2 regions of the Oceanobacter sp. 5_MG-2023 genome follow, and region 1 is predicted to be linked to the other one. Evidence: predicted binding sites of a transcription regulator. Region 1 holds the regulator's gene; the other holds the start of a gene.
What was found. Region 1 encodes LexA, which represses DNA repair genes until DNA is damaged. Its sites were predicted from a motif close to TACTGTNTANNTANACAGTA; they were not measured.
Positions count from the first base shown of each region.

Region 2: the regulator LexA is predicted to act here: its motif matches at 1,899-1,918, upstream of recN (DNA repair protein RecN).

Region 1 is NZ_JAUORS010000004.1:54,207-57,633, forward strand. It holds gene Q4551_RS04180 (hypothetical protein) at 1-183, shown strand, start outside; gene Q4551_RS04185 (cell division inhibitor SulA) at 255-698, opposite strand; gene lexA (transcriptional repressor LexA) at 756-1,358, opposite strand; gene Q4551_RS04195 (hypothetical protein) at 1,868-2,245, shown strand; gene Q4551_RS04200 (SAF domain-containing protein) at 2,314-3,045, shown strand.
Region 2 is NZ_JAUORS010000003.1:147,964-151,390, forward strand. It holds gene recN (DNA repair protein RecN) at 189-1,868, opposite strand; gene grpE (nucleotide exchange factor GrpE) at 2,029-2,610, shown strand; gene dnaK (molecular chaperone DnaK) at 2,764-3,427, shown strand, end outside.

The DNA of each region.
Region 1 (3,427 bases):
CAAGACGGTGATGCATTAATGCGAATCCACTTTTCAGAGGATGCCAAAGCCAGCTTGAGTGAGCACCATATGGATGTTGCACGTGTGATGTTGGAAGCCGGTGTCCGTAAGGTCAGCGAGCTGTCGGGCATGGATGTGGATGATGACTTTGATGTTGAAGAACACAGCTATCCGCTGCATTAAACGCTTCGCTGGGTAATGAAAAAACGGGTAGCCTGGCTACCCGTTTTTTATGCGTGACTGTTATATGTATGTCAGAGGTTTGGGCGGACCTGTACCAGTACGACATGGCTGCCACTCTGCCGTGCCAGACTATGCAAGCGGCGACGTTCACGCTGGCTGATATTCCCTTGCCATTCAATAATCAGGTGACTATTACCACTGTTGAGAATGCGTTGGCACAACAGTTGTTGGGTATCTGCCTGGAGATCGATATGAATAACCGGTGCCTTGTCGAGATTCATATCAGCCAGTGATCGTTTGTTCAGCGTCCGGTTCGGGCTGAGCCACATCAGCCAGCGGTCACTGGCATTACAATGCGCCAGCATGGGTAATAGCTGCATCGGCTGGATCGCGCTGTCATCAGAGACAATCACTTCGGTCAGGCTGCCACAGGCGTGTGGCTTGCTTGTTATCGGGTTGATACTCGTAAACGGCAATACGGGCTGACGATCGACTGGCAAGCTGAGTTGGCGCATACAAAACCTCGTGAATGACTACTGACCGATACTGGCTGTCTTGTCTGGGCGGATTGATTAGTGATTACGGCGGATGACTCCGACATACAAACCTTCGATATTGAATTCCTGCTGACGCAAATCGACTTCGATCGGTCGGTAGGCGTCGTTTTCGGCGTGTAACAGCACCTTGTTACGATTTTTTTCCAGGCGTTTGACGGTGACTTCGTTTTCGACCCGGGCCACCACAATCTGACCGTTACGGGCGCTTTCACACTTGTGTACCGCAATCAGGTCGCCATTAAAAATCCCGACGTTTTTCATGCTGTCGCCTTGTACTTCCAGCAGATAATCGGCACTTGGCTTGAAGAAATTGGCGGGCAAGCTGCAATATTCCTCGATATGTTCCTGGGCAAGGATCGGCTCACCGGCAGCCACGCGGCCAACGACTGGCAGGCCTTCCGGTTCCGTGCCGATAATCCGGATACCCCGGGAGGCACCGGGCATGATGGCGATTGCGCCTTTGCGTGCCAGTGCCTTGAGATGTTCTTCTGCGGCGTTGGGGGATTTGAATCCCAGTTCCTTGGCGATTTCTGCACGAGTGGGTGGAAAACCGGTTTCTTCCAGTGCGGATTTGATCAGGTTGAGTACCTGCTGCTGTCTGGCGGTGAGCTTGATCATAGGGTTTCCATATCTGTTTATCTGTACAGTAGATGTGAATATATACAGTAAAAAACACTGTGTAAACCCACAGTAGTTGATCTTTTCCGGATCGACTGCCTGCGAGGTTCCGGCACTGGGCTGTTTCTGATTCCCAAATTACTTTTCATTTTGCGAATCAAAAAACGTCATGCCATGGCAAAGTCAGGTATTGAGAGGCATTACGTTTTGTTATTGAGCTGATATTCAGGGTTTCTGGTGCAGGCCAGGATATTTTATAAAATATTCCGGCATCGCTGTAACCCGCATTAATAAAGGGTTTTTATGTTTTTTGGGCTGGCAAATATGGTGTTTTTGTATCGCCGGATACGCCGCTGGAAAGGGTATTTCAAAAATTGGCACAACGGCTGCAATACCCATGTAACCCCGGTTAACGACTGGCTAGAGCAGAGTAAACAAGGGGTTAACAATGAAATGCTTGAACGTTTTTACAGCCTATAAAATACCTAAAATGCAATGAGGATTACATTATGACAACTTCAATTACGGCGCATAAAACCAGACAGGGTGGTTTCGTTATGACCTCGGAGCTGGTGCTGCTGGTGACTACCATGGTGGTCGGTTTGACAGTGGGTCTGGTGACCATGCGCGATGCACTGACAGCAGAAATGGAAGACGTTGCGGAAGCCATTGGCAGCCTGGATCAGACCTACGCATTTAATGGTCTGGTGAATGGCGAAAGTACCGCCGCTGTCGAAGGGTCGGTTTATGGCGACGCGCCAGATGTGATTGCCGGGGACAATACCGAGTTTACCTTCGTCACCGCCACCGCACTGGAAGGTGGTGCAACGGCTGCCAGTCTGGGTGCCAGTTCTGCTGCTGTTGCAGGGACCTTGACTGCTCCTTGATCGCCTGATCAGGTTCTGACCAATGGGTCAGAACCTTTATTCGTTCAGTGGTTACGGAGGAATGGATCATGAAACGCAGATTAAATGGCAGTGCCATTGTTGGTTTGACGGTATTTTCTATTTCAGCGTTGCTGACTGCGGTGCTGGGATATCGCCAGATCGACAAGATGAATTACCACACGGTGCTGGTGGCTAACCAGACCTTGACCGCCGGTACCCTGGTGACTGAAAACACACTGACGATGCGCGAAATTGAAAAAACGGATCGACAGGCGCTGGATGCCAGTCTGGTGGTCGGCAAGGTGCTCAAGGTGGCTAAACAAGCGGGCATGCCTTTTTATTTTGGTGAGCTTGCGGCTCCGGATATCCCGACGTTATCGGAACGACTGGCGGATAATCGTGTTTTATATACCTTGACCGTCAGCCACGGTTCCATCCCGGTTTCGCAAATACAGTCTGCAGACCGTTTTGATGTGCTGGTCAAGAATGCCCAGGGCGTGCGTAAGGCGGCCAGTAATATTCGTATGGTCGGTTCCATGAAAGCGCTGCGGGCAAGTGCGGGTAAATCGGGCAATCATTTGTCGTATCAGGGAGATACCACGCTGGTGATTTCGATCTTGCCGGAAGAGGTGTATCCGCTGGCGGCGATCAATAATTCGGATACCGTCAGTCTGGTGCTGCATAATCCGGCGACGGCAGAGGTGGCCACCCAGGCTGTCTGGATGCCGACAGCACCGCAGAATCATACGATTGATGTTTATTCCGGGCTGACGAAAAAAACCGTCATTGTTCATCGCTAGGCCGGAGCCAGACTCCGGTTTTACTGTTTTTGCCTGAGTGGTGAGTGGGCAGCGGCGTTTGTTCCTTGCCCTTGCGCTTGCCGATCAGAGTTTATCCTGTCTCTGTCTCTGTCTCTGTCTCTGTCTCTGTCTCTGTTTTTATCCTCTGTGGCGTCGAACTTTGCTGTTCGATCTTCGTGCTCCCTCCTGGGGTTGCCTCCAGCCGTTTATGAGCGACTATTCTTGTCTGTTCTTGCCCGTCCGCATATTGCGATTCGCTCTGGCTGGTTTCGCATTTTGCAATGCAATTTGAGTAATCGCTGTGCGGTTGTATTTCGATAATTATAAGTTATTGAATTTTAAGATAAAAATTTAAAATTCTAGTTGGTATGCGTCCTGCAAA
Region 2 (3,427 bases), on a different contig from region 1:
TGCCTTTGTGCCGAAGCCTCTGTAACATCGGTGACGACATTCGTCGTTGCTGTCTGTTTTCCTTTCTCTGATAGCGCTTCTGTGTGGTTTGCCGCTCTGGTTATTTGACGGTTGGCGGTGCTGTGATCTTGCCCGGTTAATGAATATTCATGCTGGGCCGTATCATTTTATTGCTTTGTCAGCCAGCGCTACGCCTGTTTGACCAGTGCCAGCATCTCTTTGGCATGAGTCATGGTGCTGTGTGTGATATCAACACCTCCCAGCATACGAGCAATTTCCTGAGTCCGTTGGGTGTCGCCGAGTTCTGTAATACGCGTGTGAGTGTACTCATCGCCAGAAATCTTACTGACCATAAAGTGCTGATGTGCTTGCGCCGCCACCTGGGGCTGGTGGGTGACGCACATGACCTGGCCGCGTTCACCAAGAGCACGCATCAAGCGGCCCACCCGCTCAGCGGTGCCACCGCCAATACCAACGTCTACTTCATCAAAAATCAGGCAGGCAATATCGCTGGTGGCTGCGGTGACGACCTGAATCGCCAGGCTGATTCGTGACAGCTCACCTCCGGAGGCGACTTTGGCCAGCGGCCCGGCAGGCATCCCCGGATTGGTTTGAACCATAAAACGGATCTGGTCGATGCCGTGCTTGCCTGCTTCACTCAGTGACAGCGGGTTGATATGGGTTTCAAACCGGGTGCGCCCCAGTGCCATGGCATCAAATTGATCACATACGTTGGCATCCAACCTGGCGGCGGCCTGGATGCGTGCCTGGCTCAATGTCTGCGCTTCGGTCAAGTAGCGCTGTTCCAGTGCGATCACTTGCTCTTGCAGATCTGCGAGGTCTTCGTCTGACATGCTTAGTTCGGCAAGTGCGGCTTCTTGCTGCTGCCAGTGATCGTACAGCTCAGTCGGTTGGATCTGATGCTTGCGTGCCATGCTGAAAATATCACTGAGACGTTGCTCTACCTGCTGTAGCCGGTGGGGGTTAATGTCTACCTGCTCCAGATAGCGACGTAACGAGTGACCTGCTTCCTCGAGCAGTATCTGGGCTTGCTGCATTAAGTCACGTGCTTCTGTCAGGCTGGTGTGCTGGTCATCAATACGCAAGAGTTGCTGATAGGCAACCCAGGCCATCTGGGCTGCTCCCTGGCTGTCACCGTCGTCACCTGTGCTGGCGGCCAGTGCCTGTTGTCCGCCCAGTAACATGGATTCTGCATTGGCCAGGCGCTTATGCTCCAGCTCCAGATCCGCCAACTCCGTCACGCCGAGAGACAATTCTCGTAATTCTTCTACCTGATAGCTGAGTAATTGACGCTGAGCCTGGACTTCACTACTGACTTCCTGCAGCTTGTGCAGGCGTTTTTTCATACGTTGCCATTGCTGAAAACAGTTGGCGACTCTGGTGGCCAATGGTTTCAGGTTGCCAAAGGCATCGACGATGTCACGAGGGGCGTCTTTTTCCATCAGCCGTTGGTGGGCGTGCTGGGAATGAACCTCGATCAGATGTTGTGATAACTCACGCAAATCGTTGGCAGACGCGGGGCGGCCATTAATATAGCCGCGGGAGCGGCCCTCGGCCGAAACAACCCGCCGCAGCAAGACAAGGTCTTCTTCATCAGGAATATCGCGGCCAGCCAGCCACTGACGAGCCTTGGGTGTTGGGCAAAAACTGGCGCAGATTTCCGCACGTTCAGCACCTTGTCGCACCATGGCGGCATCGGCACGTTGACCCAGCGCCAGACCAAGAGCATCCAGCAGAATGGATTTGCCAGCACCGGTTTCTCCAGTGATGACGGCCATGCCGCGCTGAAACTCCAGTTCGAGATGTTCAACCAGGGCAAATTGATGAATAGACAGATGGGTGAGCATGAAAATAACGCCTTTATCTGAATGTATAACCAGTGTTTTTATATACAGTACTTGTTACTGTCAAGTGACAAGTTGAATTCTCTTACGGTTATACCCTTGAATCCGACGAGCGGAACCCCATATAGCTGCGAGCGCCATTTTTCGACGAGAGGAGTACTTCATGTCAGACGAGCAAAAAAATCAGGACGAAGCCCTGCAAAACGAAAATCAGCAAGCTGATGCCAGTATTGAGACCGGAGAGGCTGAAGAAGCGGCAGCCACCGATCAGCCAGATGTTGAAGCACAGCTGGCAGCAGCCCAGCAAGAAATCGCTGATCTGAAAGAGCAGGTTCTTCGCGTTCAGGCCGAAATGCAAAATGTACGTCGTCGTGCTGAACTGGACGTGGAAAAAGCCCACAAGTTCGGTCTGGAAAAATTTGCCAACGAAATGGTTACCGTCGTGGATAACCTGGAGCGTGGCCTGGCGGCCGCACCGGAAGAAGAGGCGACCAAAGCCATTCGTGACGGCATCGAGATGACGCTGAACGGATTCCTGTCGGCCCTGGCCAAGTTTAATGTCGATGTGGTCGATCCGGTTGGTCATCCGTTTGACCCTGAACACCACCAGGCCATGACCATGGTCGAAAGCGCGGATGCCGAACCCAATTCGGTGGTTGCTGTGATGCAAAAAGGCTACCTGATGAACGGTCGCTTGTTACGTCCTGCAATGGTTGTTGTGAGTAAAGGCAGCTCTGCAAGCTGAATGGCAGGTTGCAAAAATTTAATGGCATGCCTTGAAAGCGCCAGCTTCGGACACATATACAAGTCATAGGCAAATACATCGCAACGTTCCTCGTTGCAATCGGTTAAAGACAAGCAAGCAGTGATCACTGCTCGAGTTTTGGAGAGATTTATCATGGGTAAGATTATTGGTATTGACCTGGGAACCACCAACTCCTGTGTGGCGATCCTGGATGGCGATAAGACCAGAGTTATTGAAAATGCAGAGGGTGATCGTACTACACCGTCTGTCGTCGCTTACGCTGACGAAGAAGTACTGGTTGGTCAATCTGCCAAGCGCCAGGCCGTTACAAACCCACAAAATACCTTGTTTGCGGTCAAACGTCTGATCGGTCGTCGCTTCAAGGATGATGTGGTTCAGAAAGACATCAAAATGGTACCGTACAAAATCATGGAAGCCAGCAATGGTGATGCCTGGGTTGAAGTACGTGGCGAGCAGTTTGCTCCCCCACAGGTGTCTGCTGAAATCCTGAAAAAAATGAAAAAAACCGCTGAAGACTATCTCGGCGAAAGCGTTACCGAAGCAGTGATTACCGTACCTGCTTACTTTAACGACTCCCAGCGTCAGGCGACCAAAGACGCCGGTAAAATTGCCGGTCTGGAAGTCAAGCGTATTATCAACGAACCAACCGCAGCGGCGCTGGCTTATGGCATCGACAAGGAAGGTGGCGACCGGACTGTTGCTGTCTATGACCTGGGTGGTGGTACCTTCGATATCTCCATTATCGAAGTCGCTGATGTGGATGGCGAGAAACAATTTGAAGTGCTGGCCACCAATG